DNA from 4 places in the Mesorhizobium sp. B264B1B genome. Region 1 is predicted to be linked to each of the others. Evidence: predicted binding sites of a transcription regulator. Region 1 holds the regulator's gene; each other region holds the start of a gene.
The links. The regulator LexA, encoded in region 1, represses DNA repair genes until DNA is damaged. The targets are predictions, from matches to a motif close to TGTTCNNNNTGTGTTCNG.
Positions count from the first base shown of each region.

Region 2: a site for LexA is predicted at 1,942-1,959, ahead of recA (recombinase RecA). Genes of this name have one in related genera too.
Region 3: a site for LexA is predicted at 2,050-2,067, ahead of parE (DNA topoisomerase IV subunit B). Genes of this name have one in related genera too.
Region 4: a site for LexA is predicted at 1,484-1,501, ahead of LB547_RS03440 (single-stranded DNA-binding protein). Genes of this name have one in related genera too.

Region 1 covers NZ_JAIUIS010000020.1:39,380-43,032, reverse strand. The annotation lists gene kynU (kynureninase) at 1-186, opposite strand, end outside; gene LB547_RS29085 (TetR/AcrR family transcriptional regulator) at 183-860, opposite strand; gene lexA (transcriptional repressor LexA) at 1,328-2,071, shown strand; gene LB547_RS29075 (ComEC/Rec2 family competence protein) at 2,065-3,653, opposite strand, start outside.
Region 2 covers NZ_JAIUIS010000002.1:306,569-310,221, forward strand. The annotation lists gene alaS (alanine--tRNA ligase) at 1-483, opposite strand, end outside; gene recA (recombinase RecA) at 787-1,884, opposite strand; gene LB547_RS05320 (carbohydrate kinase family protein) at 2,167-3,111, shown strand; gene LB547_RS05325 (pseudouridine-5'-phosphate glycosidase) at 3,158-3,653, shown strand, end outside.
Region 3 covers NZ_JAIUIS010000001.1:577,459-581,111, forward strand. The annotation lists gene parE (DNA topoisomerase IV subunit B) at 1-1,980, opposite strand, end outside; gene cpaB (Flp pilus assembly protein CpaB) at 2,216-3,142, shown strand; gene LB547_RS02850 (type II and III secretion system protein family protein) at 3,205-3,653, shown strand, end outside.
Region 4 covers NZ_JAIUIS010000001.1:712,116-715,768, reverse strand. The annotation lists gene LB547_RS03450 (OsmC family protein) at 1-394, opposite strand, end outside; gene LB547_RS03445 (DUF2306 domain-containing protein) at 417-830, opposite strand; gene LB547_RS03440 (single-stranded DNA-binding protein) at 871-1,383, opposite strand; gene LB547_RS03435 (ArsR/SmtB family transcription factor) at 1,620-1,934, shown strand; gene LB547_RS03430 (SRPBCC family protein) at 1,931-2,434, shown strand; gene LB547_RS03425 (ATP-dependent Clp protease proteolytic subunit) at 2,466-3,071, shown strand; gene LB547_RS03420 (hypothetical protein) at 3,169-3,450, shown strand.

The DNA of each region.
Region 1 (3,653 bases):
ATCCTGCGCCCACTCCTGCGTGGCGGCCTTCTGCAGCTCGCCGAACACGGCGGGCGAAGCGGCGCCCAGCGAATTGCCGTCGAGATAGATCACCCCCTGGGGCAAGGTGAAGCGGTCACGCATGGCACGCAGCGGATCCGCGGTGTCCATTGCCTCGATCGCTGCGAGATCGGGAATTTTGCTCATGGTCGCGATGTTCCTCGGTGAGAAGAGCGCCCTGGAAACGGGCCGGCTGTTTTGCCGCCCGGGCAAGGGCTGGCCGCATAGAGGCGCAAGAACAGGGTGAACGCCCGGTTCGATCTTTGCTCGATTTCCGCCCGAGGCAGTTCCTCGAGCACCCCAACGATCCGGCGAACCTGGAGATCGCCGATCAAAAGACTGATGTAGATGTCGGCGGCTTCGGCAGGATCGTCACAGGCGATCAGGCCGGCCCGACTTGCGGTTCGAAGCAGGTCGCCAACAAGCGGCATTATGGTATTGCGGCCGAATTGCGCGATCGATTGGCCAAGCGTGCCTGTATCGTTGACGTCGCCGGCCGCGGCGCGATTGAGCGCCACCGCCTTGTCGCCCGTCACGAGGGTCAGCAGGACTGGCCCGAGCAAGTTCAGGGTTTCGAGCGGATCGCGCGCCTGGTGAAGGGCGTCCTCCAGCAGCTTCCTTGCCTCTCCCGCATTGGCTTCGATCAAGGATCGAAACAGGGTCTGCTTGTTGCCGTACCAGTTGTAGAGGGTTTCGTTCGAGGCCGATGCCCGCTTGGCGATAGCAAGCAGGGAGGCGCTCTTGTAGCCGGTTTCCCGGAGCACCGCATAGGCGGCCTCCTCTATCCGTTCGCGTCGCGCGGCCTGCTTCGGCGTGGTCATTGGTGTTCCTCTTCAAAAACCGTACATTATTATACGGTTTCGTCAAGCGAACGGGAAGCAAGGAGCGAGCGAACGCAGCCCATCGCGACCAGTGGTGGTGCCTCGTCGTTTTCCGGCAGGAAGTTGGCATTTTGGTTTCGTTTCGTTCACGAGCCGCAGGGGTTTCTAATCCGCCCAAACGCACCCCGCACCTGCCGGTCACCCAGCTTGCAGGCTTGTGCCAAGAGTGGAGACCGGTCGGGCCACAGGCCATTAACCAAAATAGTTTCAAAGGGCCCGGGAGCGCATTGACGACGGACCGCGCTGGCAGGATGCTGGCTGCGGGAGGGCATTTCGTTTCCGTCGCCTTAACAAATTCATTAAACTTTAAATGGTTGCGGAACACAACTGGAACAGATAGTGTTTGTTCTGGGTTTGTTTTCTGATTCTGGTTCCAGACCCTTCGTGCAATGCCTTTGGGGGCCGCCATGCTCACGCGCAAGCAACATGAACTCTTGATGTTCATCCATGAACGGCTGAAGGAAAGCGGCATTCCGCCGTCCTTCGACGAGATGAAGGAAGCGCTGGACCTCGCCTCCAAGTCGGGAATTCATCGGCTGATCACGGCGTTGGAGGAGCGCGGCTTCATTCGCCGCCTGCCCAACCGGGCGCGCGCGCTGGAGGTGCTGCGCCTGCCGGACTCGATCGCGCCGGGTCTTAACGCGGCAAAGAAGTTCTCCCCGAGCGTCATCCAGGGCAGCCTCGGACAGGGCAGCAGCCCTAGCCGGCAGATCAAGCCGGCGACGTCTTCGCGTCTGCCCGCTGCCGGCAATGACGACGATGCGGTTTCAGCGGTGTCGATCCCGGTCATGGGTCGCATCGCAGCGGGTGTGCCGATCGACGCCATCCAGCATCAGACGCATTCCATTTCAGTGCCGCCTGACATGATCATGGGCGGCGAACACTATGCGCTGGAGGTCAAGGGCGATTCGATGATCGAGGCCGGCATTTTCGACGGCGACACGGTCATCATCCGCAATGCCGACACCGCAAGTCCCGGCGAGATCATCGTGGCCCTGGTGGACGAGGAGGAAGCAACGCTTAAGCGCTTCCGCCGAAAGGGTGCTTCGATTGCGCTCGAGGCTGCCAATCCGGCCTATGAAACACGTATTTTCGGACCGGACAGGGTCAAGGTGCAGGGCAAGCTGGTCGGCCTGATCAGGCGCTACTGAGCGGGGTCGGCGGTGGGCTTTTCGGGTTTACGGTAAGGCGGCAGTCCCCTTGCCTCGCGTGAGAATTTTCGCTGTTCGTGCCAAGGCCGATATGGCCTGTCGACGGCAAAGCTGACCCGTGCCGGTGCCGTCGCCGATTGCCGGTCGAAGAAGACGGCGGCACTTCCCTTACGAGCGAGCTGCCGCTTGGTGATGACGAGAACCAGCGGATTGTGGCAGGGATCGTAGCCCGCGGGGTCGTTGATGACGATCAGATCCGCATAGGAGCAGGCCCTCCAGGCGTCCTTGCGATCCTCCACCTGCGCGATGATCGCCCCCGAGGTATGCCGGGCCATGCACAGGCCCGTGAAGCAATAGAAAGGCGCTCCCGCGGGAAGTTGCGCGGGATCGAAGATGTCGAACTGTCGGTCTCCGCTGTCGAACAGTTCCGGCGCAACGATGGTTTCGGACTTCAGCGCGCGTTTCCAATTACCGACGGTGAATTCGTTCGGGCGCGCCCGGTTGATCGCGAGCTCGCCGCCGCCGATCGGCAACGCCACCAGGCGGGCATCCTCCGAAATCAGCACGTCCGGCGTGCGCGTGTCCGAGACGGTCAACAGGCCGGCGAGCGCGAAGGGAAGTGCCGCCAGCCGCAGCCATGTCGTGGCCATCGTCGCGATGACCAGGGCGATCGCCACCAGAAGGACGGATTGCTGCGAAATCAACCCGACCGCGTCGACCGGCGAGCGTTGCGAGATCCATCCTGATATGGCGATCATCGCGGTCAGTCCCTTGCCCATCAGATAAAGGGATGGTCCATCGAACCCGAACGGCATCAGCAGCGCGCTGGCAACCGCAAGGAACATCACGACCGAAACGATCGGCATGACGGCAAGATTGGCGAACAGGCTGAGCGGCGACACGCGCTGGAAATGCCAGATGGCGAAAAGCGCCGTGGCGCTTCCCGCGATAATCGAGGTCATCGCCAGCCCACCTGTCGCCAGCAGCAATTTTCGCGTCAGCAGGCCAGGCAAGGTCCGTTGCGGCGGCGGGGTCCGCGCTTTGTCGGCTTTGTGATCCGACCAGCCGGCATAGGCGCCGACCAGGGCCGCGGTGGCGGCGAACGACATCTGGAAGCTCGGCCCTACTACCTCGTGCGGCGACACCACGATGACGGCGATCGCCGAAATAGCCAGATTGCGCATGGTGAGTGCCGCCCGATCGAACAGAACGGCGATCAGCATCACCGCCAGCATGATGAAGCTGCGTTCGGCGGCGACAACGACGCCCGAAATGACGAGATAGGCTGCGATCGAGAAAAGTGCCGCCGCGGCCGCGTATTTCTTGACCGGCCGGCGGGAGGAAAAATTCGGGAACAGCGCGAAGCCGCCACGCAGCAGACCCATGACCGTGCCGGCGACCAGCGCCATGTGCAGCCCGGAAATTGAGATGATGTGGTAGATGCCGGTGCGTCGCATCGCTTCATTGATCTCGTCGGGAATCCCGGCGCGCACACCCACGATCAGCGCCGCGGCGATCTCGCCCTCGGCACCGCCGATGCTGCCCCTGATATGGTCGGCAATGCTTTCGCGAGCACTCTCGA
Region 2 (3,653 bases), on a different contig from region 1:
CCAGAAATTGTCGGAGGTCGGGATGCGGATGATGCGATCATCGGAAAAGCCGGCGATCTTCTTCCAGAAGCCGGCCGCCTCGTCGTCGGTGTGGTAGACGGTGACGAGCAGCTTGTCCTTCTTAAGCCCGAACTCCCTGGTAATGAGGTTCCAGGCCAACTCGATGGCGCGCTCCTTGAAATAGTCGCCGAAGGAGAAATTGCCGAGCATCTCGAAGAAGGTCAGGTGGCGCGCGGTGTAGCCGACATTGTCGAGGTCGTTGTGCTTGCCGCCGGCGCGAACGCTTTTCTGGGCGGTCGTGGCACGCGAATAGGGCCGCTTCTCCAGGCCGGTGAAGACGTTCTTGAACTGCACCATGCCGGCATTGGTGAACATCAGCGTCGGATCGTTGCGCGGCACAAGCGGGCTCGACGCCACGACTTCGTGACCCTCCTTGCGGAAATAGTCGAGAAATGTCGACCGGATCTCGTTCACGCCACTCATGAATGCTGCCTTTTCGAGAGAGCCGCCGGCCGGACCGGCGGAAAATGGGCTCTGCTTTAGAAGATGGAGCTGGCCTTTTAGCCGCCGCTTGGCACCCTGTCCAGAAACACGCAAGCTGGCCAATTCGCGGTTCGCCAGCCGCTCAAAACGCGAACCGCCGGCACGGGGCCGGCGGTTCGAAACGCAATACTACAGAACTCGATTACATAAGCTCAAGTTGATGAACCGGGATTATGGCCGAACTCGGGCCGTAAACCGAACGCTAGATCGCGCCAGCGAACGCTAGATCGTGCCGACGAGCGCTTACATCGCGCCGGCTTCATCCTCGAAGCCATCATCGCCACCTTCGGAGCCGCCATTCTCGAGGAATTTTTCGGCGATCAGTCCGGCGTTCTGCCTGAGCGCAAGTTCGATCTCGCGCGCCGTATCGGGATTGTCGCGCAGGAACAGCTTCGCGTTCTCGCGGCCCTGGCCGAGACGCTGCGAATTGTAGGAGAACCAGGCGCCCGATTTCTCGACCACGCCGGCCTTGACGCCGAGATCGACCAGTTCGCCGGTCTTCGACACACCTTCGCCGTACATGATGTCGAACTCGACCACCTTGAAGGGCGGCGCCAGCTTGTTCTTGACCACCTTGACGCGGGTCTGGTTGCCGACGACCTCGTCGCGGTCCTTGACCGAGCCGATGCGGCGGATATCGAGACGCACCGAGGCGTAGAATTTGAGCGCATTGCCGCCGGTGGTGGTTTCAGGCGAGCCGAACATGACGCCGATCTTCATACGGATCTGGTTGATGAAGATGACCATGGTGTTGGAGCGCGAGATCGAGGCGGTCAGCTTGCGCAGCGCCTGGCTCATCAGGCGGGCCTGCAGGCCGGGCAACGAATCGCCCATCTCGCCCTCGATTTCGGCGCGTGGCGTCAGCGCCGCGACCGAATCGACCACCAGCACATCGATGGCGCCGGAGCGCACCAGCGTATCGCAGATTTCAAGCGCCTGCTCGCCAGTGTCAGGCTGCGAGATCAGGAGGTTTTCGAGATCGACGCCGAGCTTGCGGGCATAGACCGGATCGAGCGCGTGCTCGGCATCGACGAAGGCGCAGATGCCGCCCTTCTTCTGGGCTTCCGCCACCGTGTGCAGCGCCAGCGTCGTCTTGCCCGAGCTTTCCGGCCCGTAGATCTCGATGATGCGGCCGCGCGGCAGGCCGCCGACGCCAAGCGCGATGTCGAGGCCAAGCGAGCCGGTCGGCACGGTTTCGATCTCGACGACCTGCTCGTTCGCGCCGAGCCGCATGATCGAGCCCTTGCCGAAAGCCCGCTCGATTTGCGACAGCGCCGCATCCAGAGCCTTTGATTTGTCCACTGCCTTATCCTCTACAAGCCGCAAGCTGTTCTGAGCCATGATACATCACCCCGTAGTCGTCAATGAAGGCCGGACAATCCGTAATCCTTGGTTATTTGTACCTTTTTTGTTCTCATTTGGCAAGAGGGATCAAGCATTTGAAAAATAAGCAACATCCTGATTTGTTCTTTTTTTGTCTCACGATTCGGCTCCAACATGGTCCGAATATTGGGCCAGGCTGGTTCGCCATGCCGGCCTCACGAATCGCTGGTTGTTGCCTGCGAAGCTCCGTCGCACAGCATGGCGCTTGTGCGTGACCGCCAACAAAGGTCATATCGGCGCATGGTGAGATCTCCAAGAGTCCTGGCGGTGGGCGGCGCCCATATCGACAGGCGCGGCCAGGTGTCCGGCGCTTACGTGCCGGCTGCCTCCAACCCGGGCACGATGCGCGAGGACGTTGGCGGCGGCGTCTTCAACGCATTGCGCAGCACGGTGCGGCGAGGCGTCTCGGGCTCGTTGCTGTCGGTGCGCGGCGGTGATGCCGCCGCCGACACGGTTTCGCGCGCCATCGCCGAAGCAGGCATTGCCGACCTGTCCGCGGTGTTCCTCGACCGCACGACGCCGAGCTATACGGCGCTGATCGACCGCGAGGGCGAACTGCTCGTCGGCTTTGCCGACATGGCGCTTTATGAACTGGCATTTGCAAAGCAGATCCGCCGCTCCAGGGTGAGGGAGGAGATCGCCGCCGCAGATGCCGTCCTGTGCGACGCCAATCTGCCATCGGCGGCTCTGGAGCGGCTGGTGTCGCTTGCCGCCGGCAAGCCCGTGTTCGCCATTGCCATTTCACCGGCCAAGGTCGTGCGCTTGACACCGGTGCTCGGCGGCCTGGCCGTCGCCTTCATGAACAGGCGCGAGGCGGTGGCGCTTGCCGGACTTGACGATGCCGCCTCTCAAAAAACTATCCTCGACGGGCTGAGAAGCGCCGGCCTCGACAGCGCGGTGGTCACGGCGGGCGGCGGCCCGGTGCTGGGTTTCGACCGCGACGGCAGCTTTGCCGTCGTCCCGCCCCCTCCAAGAAAGGTCGTGGACGTCACCGGCGCCGGCGATGCGCTTGCCGGCGCGACGGTCGCCGCCCTACTGCGCGGCATGCCCTTGCGCGCGGCGTTGCGCGAGGGCGTCGCCGCCGCGACGCTGGCTATTGAAAGCGCGAGCGCCGTTCCCGATTTCACCACGGCGACTTTCGCGCAAGCGCTGGCTCTTGTGCCCGAAGAGCAGAAAATGGCATGAGACCGGCATCCGAAAGGATGCGCCGCACTTCGGATTGGAGATCCAGATGACCCCAGACACCGCCCGCGCCTTCATCGATGTCCACGCGCCGGTGGCGCAAGCCTTGGCCGCCGGGAAGCCCGTGGTGGCGCTGGAAAGCACCATCATAACCCACGGCATGCCCTACCCCGACAATGGCGCCATGGCGGCCGACGTGGAAAGGATCATTGCGGACGGCGGCGCGGTGCCGGCGACGATCGCCGTGGTGGCGGGCCGCATCAAGATCGGCCTCTCCGACGGAGAACGCGAATCGCTCGCCATGACCGGCGACGCCATGAAGCTCTCGCGCGCAGATCTCGGCTTCGCCGTCGCGCAAGGGCGCACCGGCGGCACCACGGTTGCCGCCACAATGATCGCCGCGCATATGGTTGGGATAAAGGTGTTCGCCACCGGCGGCATCGGCGGCGTGCACAAGGGCGCCGAAAAAAGCTTCGACATTTCCGCCGACCTCGATGAGCTGGCGCGCACGCCCGTCATCGTCGTCTCGGCTGGGGCCAAGGCCA
Region 3 (3,653 bases), on a different contig from region 1:
CAGCGCATCGACCGCGTCCTTGGTGGCGGCCTCGGCATCGATCACATCGACCCGGAGCAGCGTACGCTTCCTCGGGTCCATTGTGGTCTCCTTGAGCTGCGCGGCCATCATTTCGCCCAGGCCCTTGAAGCGACCGATCTCGACCTTGCCGCGCCCGGTGAACTCGGTGCGCAGCAATTCGTCCTTGTGCGCGTCGTCACGCGCATAGGCGACCTTGCCGCCCTGCCGGATCGAATAGAGCGGCGGCACCGCCAGGTAGAGATGTCCGCCGCGAACCAGGTTCGGCATCTCCTGGTAGAAGAAGGTGATCAGCAGCGAGGCGATGTGAGCGCCGTCGACGTCGGCGTCGGTCATGATGATGACGCGGTCGTAGCGAAGATCCTCGTCGCGGTATTTCGACCGCGTGCCGCAACCAAGCGCCTGGATCAGATCGGAAATCTGCTGGTTGGCGGCCAGCTTGTCGTTGCCGGCGCTGGCGACGTTGAGAATCTTGCCGCGCAGCGGCAGCACCGCCTGGCTGGCGCGGTCACGAGCCTGCTTGGCCGAGCCGCCGGCCGAATCGCCTTCGACGATGAAGAGTTCGGCGCCGGCGGCCGCATTCTGCGTGCAATCGGCAAGCTTGCCCGGCAGGCGCAGCTTGCGCACCGCACTCTTGCGCGACACTTCCTTTTCCTGGCGGCGTCGTACCCGCTCGTCGGCGCGTGCGATAACCCATTCGAGCAGCTTCGACGCTTCCTGCGGATTGTCGGCCAGCCAATGGTCGAAAGGGTCGCGAATCGCCGTCTCGACGATACGGATCGCCTCGATCGTCGCCAGCCTGTCCTTGGTCTGGCCGACGAATTCAGGCTCGCGGATGAACACCGACAGCATGCCCGCCGCCGAGATCATGACATCCTCCGACGTGACGATCGAGGCGCGCTTGTTGCCGACGAGGTCGGCATAGGCGCGCAGGCCGCGCGTCAAGACGTTGCGGAAGCCGGCCTCGTGGGTGCCACCTTCGCCGGTCGGGATGGTGTTGCAGTAGGAGTTGATGAAGCCGTCGCCGCCGAACCAGGTCACTGCCCATTCCAGCGAGCCATGGCCGCCTTGCCTGTCGCTCTTGCCGGCGAAGATTTCGCGCGTCACCTGGAATTCGTCGCCAAGCGACGCTTTCAGATAGTCCTTGAGGCCGCCGGGAAAATGGAATTCGGCCTTGGCCGGAGTGGTGTCCTTTTCCTTGATCAGGGAGGGATCGCAGGTCCAGCGGATTTCGACGCCGCCGAACAGATAGGCTTTCGAGCGCGTCATGCGGTAGAGCCGCGCCGGTTCGAACGCGGCGCCCTTGCCGAAGATCTGCTCGTCGGGGTGGAAACGGGTCCTGGTGCCGCGCCGGTTGTGAACTTCGCCAAGATGCTCGAGGCCGCTGACCGGAATGCCGCGCGAGAAGCGCTGCCGGTAAAGTTGCCGTCCGCGCGCGACTTCGACTTCGAGATGATCCGACAGCGCATTGACCACGGAGACGCCGACGCCGTGCAGGCCGCCCGAGGTTTCATAGACCTTGCTATCGAACTTACCGCCCGAATGCAGCGTCGTCATGATCACTTCGAGCGCCGGCTTCTTGAACTTCGGATGCGGATCGACGGGAATGCCGCGGCCATTGTCGGTGACGGTGAGAAAGCCGTCAGCCGAAAGCTCGACATCGATGAATGTGGCATGGCCGGCAACCGCCTCGTCCATCGAGTTGTCGATGACCTCGGCGAACAGATGGTGCATGGCCTTGTCGTCGGTGCCGCCAATATACATGCCCGGACGGCGCCGCACCGGCTCCAGGCCTTCGAGTACCTCGATATCGGCGGCGCTGTAGCCCTCTGAGCCGTCACGAGACGCGGCCGCCGGACGCTTGGCTGCCGCCTGCACCAGCGGATCGGCCGGACGCGCCGGTGTGCGAACCGGTTGCGGCTGCTTCTCCAGATTGCCGAAAAGATCGTTGTTGTCGTCCATGCCTGCCATAGAGCCCAAGCTGCGAATCACCCGCCGATACTGCCACGCATTTCAGCGCCAAGCGACGGAGGTTCCTGTTACGTTCGGGGATTAACCCCCTCTTATCCTAAAACCATTCGATAACCAAGCCGGCGGAAATCGGGCGGATAGCCAGCGAGAAGATTCCTGATTCTTTAACAATGCCGCCTAGCGTGAGCCAACATAACAAGAAACTACGGGCATCAGGGGTTTGGGCGTGAGGGGCAAGGCCATAACGATGATCGGCATCGCCGCCGTTTTCGGCGCGATTTCGATCTTTGCCGCCGATTTCTGGGTCAAGCGCCAGGCCAGGGCCGACGCCGAGGAGAAAACCGCGTCGATCACCGCTCCGGCCGCACCCAGGGTTGAATTCAAGACAATCGTGGTGGCGAATGCACCGTTGCGGTACGGCATGGATCTCGACCGCACGAAACTCAACGAAATCCCCTGGCCGCAGGATTCGCTGCCGCAGGGCGCCTTCGCCACCATCGATGGACTGCTCGGGGACGGCAACCGCGTGGTGCTGTCGCCGATCGAGGTCAACGAACCGGTGCTGCTTACAAAGCTGTCCGGCCCGAATGGCCGCGCCACGCTCTCCAACATGCTGACGCCCGGCATGCGGGCCGTCACCATCCGCACCGACGAGATCGCGGGCGTCGGCGGCTTCGTCACGCCGGGCGACCGGGTCGATGTCGTGCTGACGCGCGATGCCGGCGAAATCCAGGAAGTGGCCAAGAATGCGCAAGGCGCCGCCGGTTCGACCATCACCTCAGAGATCGTCGTTGCCGACGCGAAGGTACTGAGCGTCGGGCAGGGCGCCGACGAGCGCCAAACGACGCCGCAGGTGGCCAATTCCATAACCATCGAGGTGACCACCGAAGGCGCGCAGAAAGTGGCGCTGGCCCGCACTGTCGGCACGCTGTCGCTGTCGCTTCGCTCCGCCAGCGAGGGCGGCGAGGGCAAGGACGGTGTCACCACCATCTCCTCCTTTGGCGGATCGGTGGCGGGCAAGGCGCAGGCCGCGGCCGGCTCGCTGTTCGACGCCATGGCAAAGGAGCCTGAGAAGCCGAAATTCAAGACGGTCATCGTGACGCGTGGAACGACGGCCGAGGAATATCAGGTTCCTGCGCGGGACCAGAAATAGGAATATCAGGTTCCTGAGTGGAACCAGAGCAGGACCGGTGGGGACCGGACGGGACGGGAACAATGTTCAGGCAACTTCAATATCGAACGACAGGCCGGTTGCACGTCGCGCAGGCGATGGCGATGGCGATGGCGGTGACGATGGCGGCGGCCGGCATCTTCGCCGGCCCGGCCAGGGCGGACAACGACATCGTCTATGTCTCGGCGACCAAGAACGCCTCGATCAAGGTCGCCAAGGGCAAGCCAAAGACGATCATGACGAGCGCGGCCTTCTACCAGATCGTCATCGGCGATCCGGAGATCGCCAACGTCAACCCGTTGACCGACAAATCCTTCTATGTGCTGGGCAACAATCTCGGCACCACTGGCATTGCGCTGTTCGACGAGAACAAGCAGCTCGTCGGCACCGTAGACATCGAAGTGACGCTCGATACCGACCAGTTGGCCGACACCATCCGCGCCAGCGTGCCGGACGCCAAGATCAAGGTCGGCTCCGCCAATGGGCGTGTCGT
Region 4 (3,653 bases), on a different contig from region 1:
CGTGGGTAATGGTGGCAGTCTTGGCCATCATGGCCGAAGCCGAACAGTATTTTTCGATCGAGAGATCGATCGCCCGCTTCACCTTGTCGGACGACAGCGCCCTGCCCTTGACCACGAAGTGCATATGGATGCGGGTGAATACCCGGGGGTCCGTCTCGGCCCGGTCGGCGTCGAGTTCAACAATACAATCTTCGACCGCTTCGCGCCCCTTTTCGAGGATATGGACGACATCATAGGCCGAGCAGCCGCCGGTGCCGATCAGCACCAGTTCCATCGGGCTCGGCCCCGGCGTTCTCCCTTCAGGGCCGAACGCGGTCCCCAGTACGACCTTATGGCCTGTGCCGGACTCGCCGACGAAGGTGCGTTCCTCGACCCATTTGATGCGTGCTTTCAACTGATATTCCTTCCACTCGGGATCACGGTCTGGCTTGCGCGACGCCGAAGACCACGTCGTGCATGATTCTGCCGGGCACCAGCGTAAAGACACCGGCACCCACCAGTGCAAAGATATACAACGCAATCATCGCCTTGCGGTGCTTGGCGACGCGGTGATTGCGTGCATGCCAGACCGCCAGCGGCACCGTGACCAGCACCAGGATCGACAAGAGATGGATCGGGCTGAAAGGGCCAATGAGCCGTATCTGCTGGATCCAGAAACTCGAGATGGCGACGGCCAGCATCAGCGCCGCCCAGAGATAGCCCATCGCGCGGTGGCGCAGCGTGCCTTTCGGCAGCGCCAGCTGCACGCCGCCTATCGCCAGCGCGGCAAAGGCCGCGAGCGCATGCCATGGGATCGGAGGACGTGCCGATAGGAGCGGTCCGAGCGACATCGCGCCCTCTCCTCAAATGCCCGTCACGCCGTGTCGATGCTCAGAACGGAATTTCGTCGTCCAGCTCGCGCGACGAGCCGCCGCCGCCCTTGGGAGCACCGCCGCCACGATTGAAGCCTTCGTTCGGGCCGGACTGGCCGAAATCGGAACCACGGCTGCCGCCGCCGGAATAACCCCCGACCTGGCCGCCCTCACCCTGGCCGCGCGCGTCCAGCATCTGCAGCTCGCCGCGGAATCTCTGCAGCACGACTTCCGTCGTGTATTTGTCGGCACCGGTCTGGTCTTGCCATTTGCGTGTCTGCAACTGGCCCTCGACATAAACCTTCATGCCCTTCTTCAGATACTGCTCGGCAACCTTGGCGATGCCCTCATTGAAGATGACGACATTGTGCCACTCGGTCTTTTCCTTGCGCTCGCCGGAATTCTTGTCGCGCCAGCTTTCCGATGTTGCGATGCGGATGTTGACGACCGGCTCGCCCGAATTCAGGCGGCGGATCTCCGGATCCGCTCCGAGATTGCCGACCAGAATGACCTTGTTGACGCTACCCGCCATGATACTTCTCCGCGCTCGTCCGAAACAAATTTTTGTCGCAGCACCTTACAGGTTGCGCACACCCGTTGCCTGCTGTGGCTGCCTTTTCCCACAAGGTTTTTGTTCTCTTTTCGTTCCTATATGCATCGCCGCTCATTGTCAAGGAATGGCAGTAATGCCGGAGCCGCCAGCTTCCCTTCATATGGGCCGTAAAACATCGCTTGCCAAACCGATAAGTATCGACTTATGCTTTCGCCATGATCGAAGCGGAGATTTTCCGGGCGCTGGCCGACCCCACCCGACGCGCCGTCTATGAACGCCTCGCCACCAGCGAGATGACGGTGTCGCAGCTGCGCACCGGCATGACGGTGTCGCAGCCGGCTGTGTCGCAGCACCTGGCGGTGCTGCGCAGCGCAGGCTTGGTGGTCGAGCGGCGGGCGGGCCGCAACGCCTATTACCGCGCCGATCCGCAAGGGCTCGACCCGTTGCTTGGCTGGATCGAACGCTACCGGACCTTCTGGCCCGAGCGCATCGAAAAACTAAGGACGGTTCTCAAGGACATGGACCAATGACGCACGCACCAGTGACCGACGAAAGCCCTGCGCGGACCGCCCCCGACGCGATCGAGTTCGAGTGCGATCTCCCCGAGCCGCCGGAAAAGGTATGGCGGGCGCTGACCGTGCCCGAATTGCTTGCGGCCTGGATGATGCCCAACGACATCAATCCTGAGATCGGCAGCAATTTCGCCTTTGCCGGGCCGGATGCGCCGATCGAATGCGAGATCCTCGATGCCGAGCCCGGAAAAAGGCTTCGCTATTCCTGGCGGCAACAGCCGCGGCCCGACGAGGAACGGAACCCGCTCGACAGCATCGTCACCTTCACGCTCGCCCGCACCGTTTCGGGCGGCACGCATCTGCATATTATACATGAAGGCTTTGCCCGTGCGGCGACATCCGCCGCCAGGCCCATGGTGACCATGGCAGGCGCCGGCTGCCGGCTTTCATTCGCTGCGCGTGCCTCCGGCCGCCGCCCCGCAGCCAATTCATTTTGCCTTCTGCAGCGCGCCGCTTGAGTGGCCGACACATGAAAAACGGAGAGAGACGATGACCGGTTTTGCCAATCTGGTGCCGATGGTGATCGAGCAGTCGAGCCGCGGCGAGCGCGCCTTCGACATTTTCTCGCGGCTGCTGCGCGAGCGCATCGTCTTTATCAACGGCGAGATCAACGACGGCATGTCGGCGCTGGTCTGCGCCCAGCTTCTGTCGCTGGAATCGGATAATCCCGACAAGGAGATCTCGCTTTACATCAACTCGCCTGGCGGCGTGGTGACCAGCGGCTTCGCCATCTACGACACCATGCAATATGTCAGTTGTCCGGTGTCGACGGTGTGCATGGGCTTTGCCGCCTCGATGGCTTCGTTCCTGCTGATGGCGGGCACGCCGGGACGGCGCATCGCGCTGCCCAACGCCAGCCTCGTCCTGCACCAGCCGCTGGGCGGCTTCCAGGGTCAGGCATCGGACATCCAGCGTCACGCCGAAGGCATCCTGCGCACCAAGCGGCAGATGACCGAGCTCTATGCGCGCCATTGCGGCCGCACTTATGAAGAGGTCGAGCGCACCCCCCCCCGGGACTATTTCATGACCGCCGAGGAAGCGAAGGCATGGGGTCTCGTCGATCATGTCTACGATACCCGCAAAAAGGCGGCGTGACCGGCACAAGCACGATGAATTGAGCGACGGTCCGCCGTCCGGCGATTTGATGACCGCCGGTCTGGCCACCTCGACGGGGCGACGCTATAACCGGCAGATGATCGACAGCCGCTCATTCCGACCTCGGCGCCTTGCCGTCACCGCCGTCGCCGGTGCGCTCATGCTGGCCGGCGGCGCCTTTGCCGACGACAGCCAGAAAGGCAGCCTGCCCGGTGTGGCTGGCGATTATCGCATCGCCAAGCCGGCCCCGCAGCCCGAACCCGATGACGCCTTCCCCGCCAACGGAAACGGCCAGTTCAAGATCGGCGATACCGATGTCAGGATTTCCGGCAGCATCACGGTCGATGTCGGCGCCGGCGGGATCAAACCGCCGCGGTAGCCGACATGTCGCGGGCCGTCAGTACCTGCGCGTTCCCTCAAAAGAGCAGCCCCGCCGTGCTTTTAGCAAACGGACGGGGCTTTTCTGGATCTATAATCCAATCTTTCGCCGGGAATGTTTTACCGACTTTAGATTTCGGATGCTTCGCGGCGTTCAGCCGACGATCCGACCAGTAGTCTCTGATTTTGGTGCATCCGGCAGGG